3 regions of the Arthrobacter sp. 01L42 genome follow, and region 1 is predicted to be linked to each of the others. Evidence: riboswitches for the same ligand, from Rfam matches in the RefSeq annotation. Region 1 holds a riboswitch; each other region holds the start of a gene.
The links. Region 1 has a riboswitch for cyclic di-AMP ahead of AC1DN2_RS08965 (hypothetical protein). Riboswitches for the same ligand answer to the same signal wherever they lie in the genome.
Positions count from the first base shown of each region.

Region 2: another riboswitch for cyclic di-AMP. It lies ahead of AC1DN2_RS17010 (M23 family metallopeptidase); the one in region 1 lies ahead of AC1DN2_RS08965 (hypothetical protein).
Region 3: another riboswitch for cyclic di-AMP. It lies ahead of AC1DN2_RS12955 (aggregation-promoting factor C-terminal-like domain-containing protein); the one in region 1 lies ahead of AC1DN2_RS08965 (hypothetical protein).

Region 1 covers NZ_JBFTSL010000008.1:48,152-51,416, forward strand. Annotated here, with positions in the region: gene AC1DN2_RS08960 (sensor histidine kinase) at 1-456, shown strand, start outside; gene AC1DN2_RS08965 (hypothetical protein) at 602-1,288, opposite strand; cyclic di-AMP (ydaO/yuaA leader) riboswitch at 1,296-1,498, opposite strand; gene AC1DN2_RS08970 (hypothetical protein) at 1,700-1,948, shown strand; gene AC1DN2_RS08975 (cation:proton antiporter) at 1,945-3,150, shown strand; gene AC1DN2_RS08980 (DNA alkylation repair protein) at 3,209-3,265, opposite strand, start outside.
Region 2 covers NZ_JBFTSL010000020.1:22,176-25,440, forward strand. Annotated here, with positions in the region: gene serC (phosphoserine transaminase) at 1-227, opposite strand, end outside; gene AC1DN2_RS17005 (iron-dependent transcriptional repressor DtxR) at 587-1,282, shown strand; cyclic di-AMP (ydaO/yuaA leader) riboswitch at 1,433-1,647, shown strand; gene AC1DN2_RS17010 (M23 family metallopeptidase) at 1,652-2,473, shown strand; cyclic di-AMP (ydaO/yuaA leader) riboswitch at 2,610-2,779, shown strand; gene AC1DN2_RS17015 (NlpC/P60 family protein) at 3,075-3,265, shown strand, end outside.
Region 3 covers NZ_JBFTSL010000013.1:84,751-88,015, reverse strand. Annotated here, with positions in the region: gene AC1DN2_RS12960 (bifunctional glycosyltransferase family 2/GtrA family protein) at 1-1,029, opposite strand, end outside; gene AC1DN2_RS12955 (aggregation-promoting factor C-terminal-like domain-containing protein) at 1,191-2,030, opposite strand; cyclic di-AMP (ydaO/yuaA leader) riboswitch at 2,030-2,189, opposite strand; gene AC1DN2_RS12950 (sensor histidine kinase) at 2,373-3,265, opposite strand, start outside.

The sequences.
Region 1 (3,265 bases):
GCCGACGCTGCCGCCAGCGTCGCCGGCAGCCTCCAGCAGGTGGCAGAGCAGCGCCAGGTGCGTCTGGAATTCTCCGCCGCTGCCCGGCCGCTGGCCCGGATCGAGAAGAATGCGCTGCGGCGTGCCGTGCTGGCCCTGGCGGACAACGCGCTGGCCCACACGCCTCCGGGCGGCCGCGTGTCCATCACGACCTCAATCGAGCAGAAGCGCGCCGTGATCACGGTGGCGGACTCCGGGACCGGAATCACCGGCGTCGATCAGGCCCGGATCTTTGACCGGTTCGTGCGGACGGCCGGCACCGGCACCTCACAGGGACAGCGGAGCTTTGGCATCGGCCTGGCCCTGGTCCGGGAGATTGCCGTCGCGGCCGGGGGCACCGTCGAGGTGGCCGCGACGGGCGACGAGGGAACCGTCATGAAGTTGACGCTTCCGCTCATGGGCAGCGGGAATCCCTGAGGTCCATCCGCCGGGGAAAGATCTGCCATCGGGATCCCGGACTCCCGAATGCGGAGACAGGAAAGACCGGCGGTCGAGTTGCCCCCAAGGGAACTCGAGCGCCGGTCTTTCCGGACTGTCTGGCCCCGGGTCGGGGCCGTGCGGCTTAGGCGCGGACGAACGTCACGCCGCCGGTCGCGGTGAGCCAGGACAGCGGGTGGACCATGGTCTGGTTCTTGCCGTTCATGCCGCCACTGACCACCTGGCCGTTGCCGGCGTAGATGCCGACGTGGCCGGACTGGACCACCATGTCACCGGGCTGCGGCGTCGCCACAACGGTTCCAAGGCCAAGGAACGCGCGGGGACCGATGTCGCCAACGGGCTTACCCGCGGCGCCAAGGGCCTTTTCCACCATGGCGGTGCAGTCCTGGGTGATGCCCACCTGGCTGTAGGCGGCCGAGAGCATGATGGCGTTGCGTCCGCCCGCGGGCGCCGCGGCCGGCGCTGCTGCCGGAGCTGCTGCCGGAGCGGCCTGCACCTGGATGACCGGCTTGGCCGGAGCCTTGGGCGCTGCCGCCGGGGCTGCAGCGGGAGCCGGAGCCGGTGCGACGGGCTGTTCGATGACCGGCGCGGCAACAGAATCCACTGCGGGGCGCTCGAAGCTGATCTTGACGCTTGAATCGGCGCTGACGGGGGCACTGACCTGTCCGGTGACGTCGACGTTCGACGCCGGAGCAGAGTCACGCTGCACGGGGGCGGTGGCGGCGTTGGCGGCCATTCCGCTGGTCAGGACCAGGCCGGATGCGGCGGCGAGGACGGCGGCATGGCGCGCAAAAGTATTGACTGAAGTCATGAAAAATGTAGCCTCTCCCAATGCCTGCGAGGTGAGCTGTCGGATTCGGATGGGAGGCACCCGGCCGCACTCCCGGGCCCGTCGTTGCGGGCACTGTGCGGCTTCACCCCAAGACCTGCATATCAGCAGATCAAAAGTGGTTTCCCCGTCTCTGCCGGACGTTGATGCGAGTTACCCCCGGGCCGCGGCAGAGTTAGGCAATCGGCTGGGGAGCGCCCGTATCGGAGACAACAGGCACTCATCAACCGTAGCGCGAACCGCACCCGAAAGTCACATTAAGGTAACGGCGCCGTGATGCCGGGCCGCAATTTGCCCATAGGGCGGCGCCGTTTCCGAACATAGGATGATGCCATCAGCACCACCGGAAGCGGAGGCCCGAAAATGAACAGCCATTGTGTCGCCATCTGCCAGTTGAGCACTCAGCCCCAAGAGGATTTCGACGTCAACACCGAGCTGCTGATCCTCGACGGCGGGGACGTCCACGTGAGCACATGGGACGCGGAACCGCGCGACGGGGGTTTCGACGAGCACATCCTTAATGACCGGGTGGACGCGCTCGGGTACATGGTTGTCAACGACTGGGCTTTCCTGGACGGCAAGGCCTATGCGGTGGTGGAACGGCGGTCAGGCCCGGCGCCGGCCGGCCGCCGCGAACCGTGACCTTCCTGTCGCTGGCGCTGATCGCCGTCATCGCCTTGGCTGGCCCCCTGCTGGCCCTGCCGGCGCGCTGGCACTTGCCTGTCATGCTGGGTGAGCTGCTGGCCGGCATCGCGATCGGGCGCTCAGGCCTGGCCCTGGTGGACCCCGCGGACCCGACGTTCACCCTGCTGGCCAATATCGGGTTTGCGCTGATGATGTTCGTGGCAGGCACCCACGTTCCCGTGCGGGATCCGCACATCCGTGGCGCCCTCGGCAAAGGCTCCCGCCGGGCGATGGTGGCCGCAGCGGCAGCGGTGGTGATCGGAACCGGCATCGGACTGCTGTTCGGGACTGGACATGCTCCCCTCTACGTCGTGCTGCTGGCCTCCTCGTCGGCCGCCCTGGTGCTTCCAATCGTCGATTCCCTGCGCCTCGGCGGGCCAGATGTCGTCGCTATGACAGCGCAGGTGGCAATAGCCGACACAGCCTGCATTGTGGCGTTGCCGCTCCTGGTGGATCCGCCCCACGCAGTCCAGGCGGCGCTGGGTGTCCTCGCGGTGACCGGGTGCGCGGTAGTGCTCTTTGTCGGCTTGCGCTGGCTGGAGCGCCAGGGAATCCGTCGGCGCGTGCACCGGCTCTCGGAAAGCCGCAAGTTTGCCCTGGAGCTACGGATCCAGCTGGCCGTGCTCTTCACCCTGGCCGGTGTCGCGACGTGGAGCAATGTGTCTGTGATGATGGCGGGCTTTTCTTTCGGCCTGGTGATGGCTGCGGTCGGCGAACCGCGGCGGCTGGCCCGGCAACTGTTCGCGCTCAGCGACGGCTTCCTGGGTCCGCTCTTCTTCGTGTGGCTGGGTGCATCGCTGACGCTAAGGGACCTGGCCGGGCACCCGGACATGATGGCCCTCGGCCTGTTGCTGGGGGCCGGGGCCCTGCTGGCCCACGCCGACCTGGCTTTCCTGGGACTCCCGCTGTCGCTCGGGGTGTTGTCGGCGGCCCAGCTTGGCGTACCGGTGGCTGCGGCGAGCATCGGCACGCAGCTTCAGGTCCTGCTCCCGGGCGAGGCCGCGGCCCTGCTGGTGGGAGCGCTGGTCACCATAGCCGCGGGCGCCGTCGCCGGGTCACGGGCGGCGAGGACTTTCGCGGTCCCGGCAAATGCCGGCGGCAAGTCCGGAAATTCCGGCAGCGCCGTTGGGCAGGGCGATCCGGGGGGTCCGAAGGCCTGACAGTCCGAATGTCTAAATGCCTGGGCCAAAGCCGAGCCGGCGGCGAAATTTCGGAGGGTCATTCTCCAATTGACGTGAATTGCAGCTCCGGCCTCCACTTTGCCATCTCTGCCTG
Region 2 (3,265 bases), on a different contig from region 1:
AGCACGACTTCATAGCCTTCCGGTGCCCGGAAGAATTCGCTGAGGCCGCTGCGCACCGAGCCGACCAGGTTCTTCACGGGTGCTTGGCGGTGCGAGGTCCCCAGCAGCTTCGACGATGCCGCGGCCAGGGCGTCCATCTGTTCCGGCCGGACTTTGGACGGGCCGGCGCCGAACCGTCCGTCCTTGGGCAGGAGGTTGGCGGGGATCGTGATGCTGGTGTCGCTCACAGTGGCTCCAATTTTCGGCTGGTTCGTAGCGTGGCTGGGAGGTGGCGGGCAGGGATGGCTACCACGGACACCCCTTTTCATTCTGCCTGTTTCATTCTGCCTGTTTTATTTTGCCTGACAGCTCCCGGCGATACGGAAAAAGGCCTGTCATAGTCCGGTCATTGAGACGCCGGGGACGGCCGGCCGGCTGGGCCTGGGACAATAGCTCCAGGTCGATCGAAAGATTATCCGGAGTAATTCAAAATAGGCTAGGCTGGCATGCGAACGTACGGCGGTTCCCGCCTGGGCGCATCCTGCATGCAGCCCGCACGCGGTACGGTGGGAATGACGCTAGGACTGCGCTCGAGGAGCTGAGCTGAATGACGGATCTGATCGATACCACGGAGATGTATCTTCGGACCATTCTGGAACTTGAAGAAGAAAACATCGTTGCCCTCCGCGCCCGCATCGCCGAACGGCTCCGCCACTCCGGCCCCACTGTGTCCCAGACGATCGGCCGGATGGAGCGCGACGGGCTGGTGGTTGTTTCCGGCGACCGGCACCTTGAACTGACGGAAACCGGACGGAAACGTGCAATCGGTGTCATGCGCAAGCACCGTCTGGCCGAACGCCTCCTCGCGGACGTGATCGGGCTCGACTGGGCCTACGTCCACGAGGAAGCGTGCCGCTGGGAACATGTCATGAGCGAACGCGTCGAGCGAAGAATCTTCGAGATGCTCAACCACCCGACGGTCTCGCCCTACGGAAACCCTATTCCGGGGCTTGCGGATCTTGGCGGTGTGCCCAATGGCGCCCCCGTGGACAGGCCTGTGAACCTGCTGGAGGCCATGGCCGGCTACGGGGTAACTTCCCGGGTTACGGTCAACCGGCTCGCGGAGCCGATCCAGGTGGAGCCGGAGCTTCTGGCCCAGCTCGACGAGGGCGGAATCAGGCCTGGCGCGCTTGTCTCGCTGGAGCGGGTGGGGGAGTACATCTCGGTCCGCGTCCCCGATATCGAAGGTGCCCTGGAACTGCCGCCCGAGGTTGCCGCGCACGTCTTTGTAACAGTCGCCTGACCAGCCACTACGCGCCGGTCATGGGACGACCCATGAGTTGTCCACAATTGCGGTTACGGATTTATTACCGGGCGGCTTAATCGCCTATAGTTAGTGCCCAGTACCGATACCAAAGCGTTACCTGATCCGAAGCCGAGCCCTGCCAGCGGATCAGTCGCAGAACTACCTCCTGGCAGGGGCGGGGGAACCACTTTCGGCTGCTACTTCGGCAGCCTTGGGGTGAAGTCCGTCAGCGGCAAGCAGCTTCCACCGAAGGATCCCCTGGGGATGCATCTGTGCGTGGCTGCTTGCAACGGCGGACCGGGTCTTTGATCTCTCTGACCCGAATCCGACAGCTAACTTCGCAGGCCATCCAGAGAGGAACCGTTCTTGACCACCCAGACCTCCAGGGGCCGTCGCCGCGCGACCGGTCCCGCTCCGGAGCCGCGTCCCGTCGTCGCACACACGGCCGAACGCCCGCGGGACGTGCACCGGGATGAACGCCGTCGCCGTCGCAGTCCGTTCCGCCAGGTCACGGACTTTGCCGCGGCCAGCGGGGTCGGGCAGAAGGCCGGGATCGCCCTGGCCGCAACTGGTCTGGTTCTGACCGTGACGGTCCCCGTCACGAGCCCGGTGATGGCTTCGAATCCGGGCGGGTCCGGCGCACTCTCCGCTGCCGTGCAGCCGGATGTCACCGCTGCCGCCGCCGCCAAAGTCGACTTCAACCGCACGGCCGTCACCACGAAGGGCGATCCGGACGGGAAACTCAAGCAGCTGCTGAGCGCCCAGTCTGTGGGCACCATCACCCGCGCGGCATCGGCCGGCACCCTGGGTGCGCCGCTCGACCAGCTGGTCACGGCCTCGCCCTTCGGCTACCGTGTCAGCCCCATTACCGGGGGCGCGGGGGAGTTCCACCGCGGCCAGGATTTCGCCGCCCAGTGCGGCACGGCGGTCCACGCGGCCGCCAGCGGCACCGTGACCTTCAACGGCTGGCATCCCTTCGGCGGGGGGAACCGCGTGGTCATCGATCACGGCAACGGCCTGGAGACCACGTACAACCACCTGTCCTCGGCCTCGGTCAAGGTCGGCCAGAAGGTTTCCCGCGGTGACGTCGTCGCCATGAGCGGAACCACCGGCGCCTCCACGGGCTGCCACCTCCACTTTGAAGTGATGGTCAACGGCGATGTCGTTGATCCGCTCGGTTGGCTCTAAAAAGCCGATGGGCTGCTCTCAACTTCCTGTGACACGCCGTGATCTGAATGTGACATTGGATCCGGACTGCTGTAGGGTTTGAAGCACGCCAACTTTTCCGAAGTTGGCGCTCTTGAGTGGATTGCCTAGCTCTGCCACCGCTCAAGGTCCGTTCGCATTACATCGTCTGGCAGGGGCGGGGGAACCAATTTTGGCCTTCGAAAGAAGGCCTTGGGGTTAAGTCGTAAAGCTTCCCAGGAAGCAGCGCGGCCGGGTGACTCCCATCCGAATCCGACAGCTCACCTCGTAGGCATTGGGAGAGGCTACTTTCGTGTCTTCACGCCACAATTCTGCGCGCATGCGCACCGGCGAGGCTCTGTCGAGCCCGCTGGAATCCACATCACGTGCCGCCCTTGCCGGCGCCCGGATTGGATCACGTTCCGCAGGCTCAATCTCTAGCGAGCCCGGACAGCATGCAGTTTCCGCTTTTGGCGCGTCTTCGCAGTACACCCTTCGCTAAGTAACCCATTTCGGGGCGATCCGGCGTACCCCCAAGATGCCGGAGCGTCCTCAGTCCGTGCCCGAAAGCGCGCGGTCCAAGGATCACGAAAGAGAGAACTTAATGACTACTCGTGCAAACGTTGCACGGCACCGCGCCGAGGTCACCAAGACCAACTCGCTGGCTGTTATTGCTAAGGCTGTCGGCGACAACGCCGGCGGCGTGGGCCGTCAGGCCGCGGTCATCGCCGCAGCTTCCGGTCTGGTCCTGACCAGCGGAATCGCAGCCAACGCTGCTGAAACCAATGTTCAGCG
Region 3 (3,265 bases), on a different contig from region 1:
CAGGGTGGAGGCCACCCCGATGCTGCCGAAGCGGACGAGCTGTCCGAAGAGGCTTCCGCCGGGGCTTTGTTCCTGTGCCCGCGAGGCGGCCGGCAGCGGTCCGCGGGCCAGGGCCGCGCGCAGGTCGGGAACCGGGATCCGGCCCGAGACCAGGTCCCGGCTCAACCGTGCCATGCCGCGCAAGTCCGCGAGGGCCGTCTGGACGATGTCCACGCTGGAATCCGGGTCGTCGGTCCAGTCCACCGGGACTTCGTGGACGCGCAGGCCGCACTTTTCTGCCAGGACCAGCAGCTCGGTGTCGAAGAACCAGGCGTTGTCCAGCGTGTGGGGAAGCAGTTGCCGGGCCACGTCCGCCCGGATCGCCTTGAAGCCGCACTGCGCGTCACTGAAGTGGGCGCCCATGAGGGCCTGGAGCAGGAAGTTGTAGCTGCGCGAGATGAATTCCCGTTTGGGTCCGCGGACCACGCGGGAGTTGCGGGACAGCCGTGTCCCGATCGCCAGGTCGGAGTGCCCGGAAATGAGCGGGGCAAGGAGCGGGCCGAGGGCCGCCAGATCAGTGGAAAGATCCACATCCATGTACGCCAGGACCGGCGACGGCGAGGCCAGCCACACCTTGCGGAGTGCGTTTCCGCGGCCCTTTTCTGCCATATGGACCACCGTCACTTCGCGCAGCTCGCGGGCTACCCGTTCCGCGGCCTTGAGCGTTCCGTCGGTGCTGGCGTTGTCCGCCACGGTGATCCGGAAGGAATGCGGGAAGGCGCCGAGCAGGTACGCGTGGAGCCGGCGCAGGCAGGCCTCGAGGTCCCGTTCCTCGTTGAAGACCGGGATGGTGACGTCCAGCAGGGGCGTGCTGGCGCGCGTATCAATGGCCGTGCGCCGGCCGCCGGGGACGGTCAGGGCCCCGGCGATCGGGCCCGGGACGGGTGCGTCGGCCAGGGCAAGCCCCGAGGGTGCCCCGGGGGCCGCCGGGCCGGCCGGCGTCGCCGTGGAGCGGGGCAGGGTTCCTGTGGCCTGGTCTGTGAATGTCATGGCTCAACTTTCCCGGCGGCCCATATGAGGGCTTTAGGGTCAAGCTGTGCGGGGGCTGTGGAAGTCCGGGCCGCCGGGGCCGGTCCGGCCGTGGAGACGCAAAGAGGCCCCGGATCCATGCGGATCCGGGGCCTCCAGGGCGGGGGGCGGCTAGTGCCGGTTTAGTACCAGTTGTGTGCGTAGTGGAAGTTCAGGGCACCGCAGGGGGAACCGTAGCGCGACTTGACGTAGTTCAGGCCCCAGTTGATCTGGGTCCGGTAGTTGGTCATGTAATCGGCGCCGGCGCTCGCCATCTTCGAGGCGGGCAGGGACTGGACCACGCCGTAGGCGCCGCTGCTGGCGTTCGTGGCGGTGGTCTTCCAGTCGGATTCCTTGGTCCACAGCTTGTGCAGGCACTGCATCTGGCCGGGTGCCCAGCCATAGCTTCCCAGCTGGGACGCGGCGTAGGCCTGCGCGCCGGCGGGGTCGTCGACTGCGACCGGCGCGGCTGCCGGTGCCGGTGCCGGAGCGGCTGCCGGTGCCGGAGCGGGGGCCGCCGCGGGAGCCGGAGCAGGTGCGGGGGCTGCCGCGGGGGCCGGAGCAGGTGCTGCCGCGGCTGCCGGTGCGGCAGCAGCGGGCGCGTGGATCAGCGCTTCGGCTGCCTTAACCTCCGAGATCTGGGGAGCCACGTTCTTTTCCGTGGCAGCGGTCGGCCCAGCCACCTGGACCCGCTCGAAGTTGAGCTTGGCCAGCGGGTCAGCCATCGTGGCCGTCTGGCTCGCAACGTTCGCCGTGTGGGCGCCCGGCTCTGCCGCCTGGCTCGCGGCGCCGCCACCCAGCAGCAGCGCGCACGCGGCGGTGACGACGGCGGCACGGCGGCCGGTTACACCGAGCCCGGCGGCGAACCGCGACAGGGCGGATGCCTGCTTGACCGGTTCGGCGCGGTGGCGCGACTTGGCGGCGCCAACTGAGCGGGAATGCGAACCGCCGTCAGGGCGTGTTTGTACCTGGAATTCAGTCATGGTGGCCTCTCAACGCCGGCGGAGTTAGCTGTCGGGTTCGGATGAGGTCATCCGGCCGCACGGAACATCACGTGTCGGCTTCACCCCGAGGGCGCATGAAAGCAGATTGCCCGGGAACTCTGGGTCCCCCGCCTCTGCCTGGTCCAGCGGAATCCGGGAAGCGGCAGAGTTTGGCGTCCGTCCGGATATGCGGCACCGATGGCGGCGCACGCTAACGACGCTACAGGACCCGGCTGCTTAAGTCACATTTTGGTAACAGGAGTCACAGTGCCGGGGTGTCGGGTTGCGCCGGGCTCGCCGGTCGACCGTCCGGGCCGTTTGCGCCGACGGCGGCCGTTCCGGTTACGCCGGCGGCGGCGAGGCGGGCAGCCGCACGGCGAACTCCGTGCGGCCCGGCCGGGACGTGACCTCGACTGTTCCTCCGTGGGCCTCCACGATCGACTGGACAATGGACAGGCCCAACCCGCTGGTGCCCTCGGACGTCGGCGCGGCGGTCGCCGTGCCGTGACCTCCGCGGCTGCCGGAAACGGCGCCGGAGGACGAGCGTGCGGGAGCCCCGGACCCGACCCTCGCCGTCGCGACGGCAGAATCGGCGGGGACGGCTGCGGGGTTCGACGCCGGATTGGTGCGCGAGGCGTCGGCCCGGGTGAAGCGGGCGAAGACCCGGCCGATAAATTCCGGGGCGATGCCGCTGCCATTGTCTGTCACGGTGACCACGGCACTGCCGTCAGCCGAGCGCATAACGCCCGTGACCACCTTGGTCCCGGGTTCCGTGTGCTTGCGCGCATTGGACAGCAGGTTGGCGAGGACCTGGTGAAGCTGGGTCGCATCACCGCGCACCACCACGGGCTCGTCCGGAAGTTCCAGCTGCCAGATGCGGTCCGGGGCCATGACTTTCTCATCGCTGACCGTCTCGATGGCCAGCTGGGTGAGGTCGACGTCGGAGATTTTGAGCGGCTGTCCCTCGTCCAGGCGCGCCAGCAGCAGCAGGTCCTCCACGAGCGTGGTCATCCGCTCGGACTGGCTTTGCACACGGGCGAGGGACCTCTCGCCGTCGGGGGTGAAATGCTCGGTCATCCGCATCAGCTCCGTGTAGCCGCGAATGGCCGTCAGCGGGGTGCGGAGTTCGTGCGAGGCGTCGGCGACGAACTGCCGGACCTTCATCTCGCTCTCCTGCCGCGCCTCGAGAGCGTTGGAGACGTTGTCCAGCATCTTGTTCAGCGCGTAGCCCACGC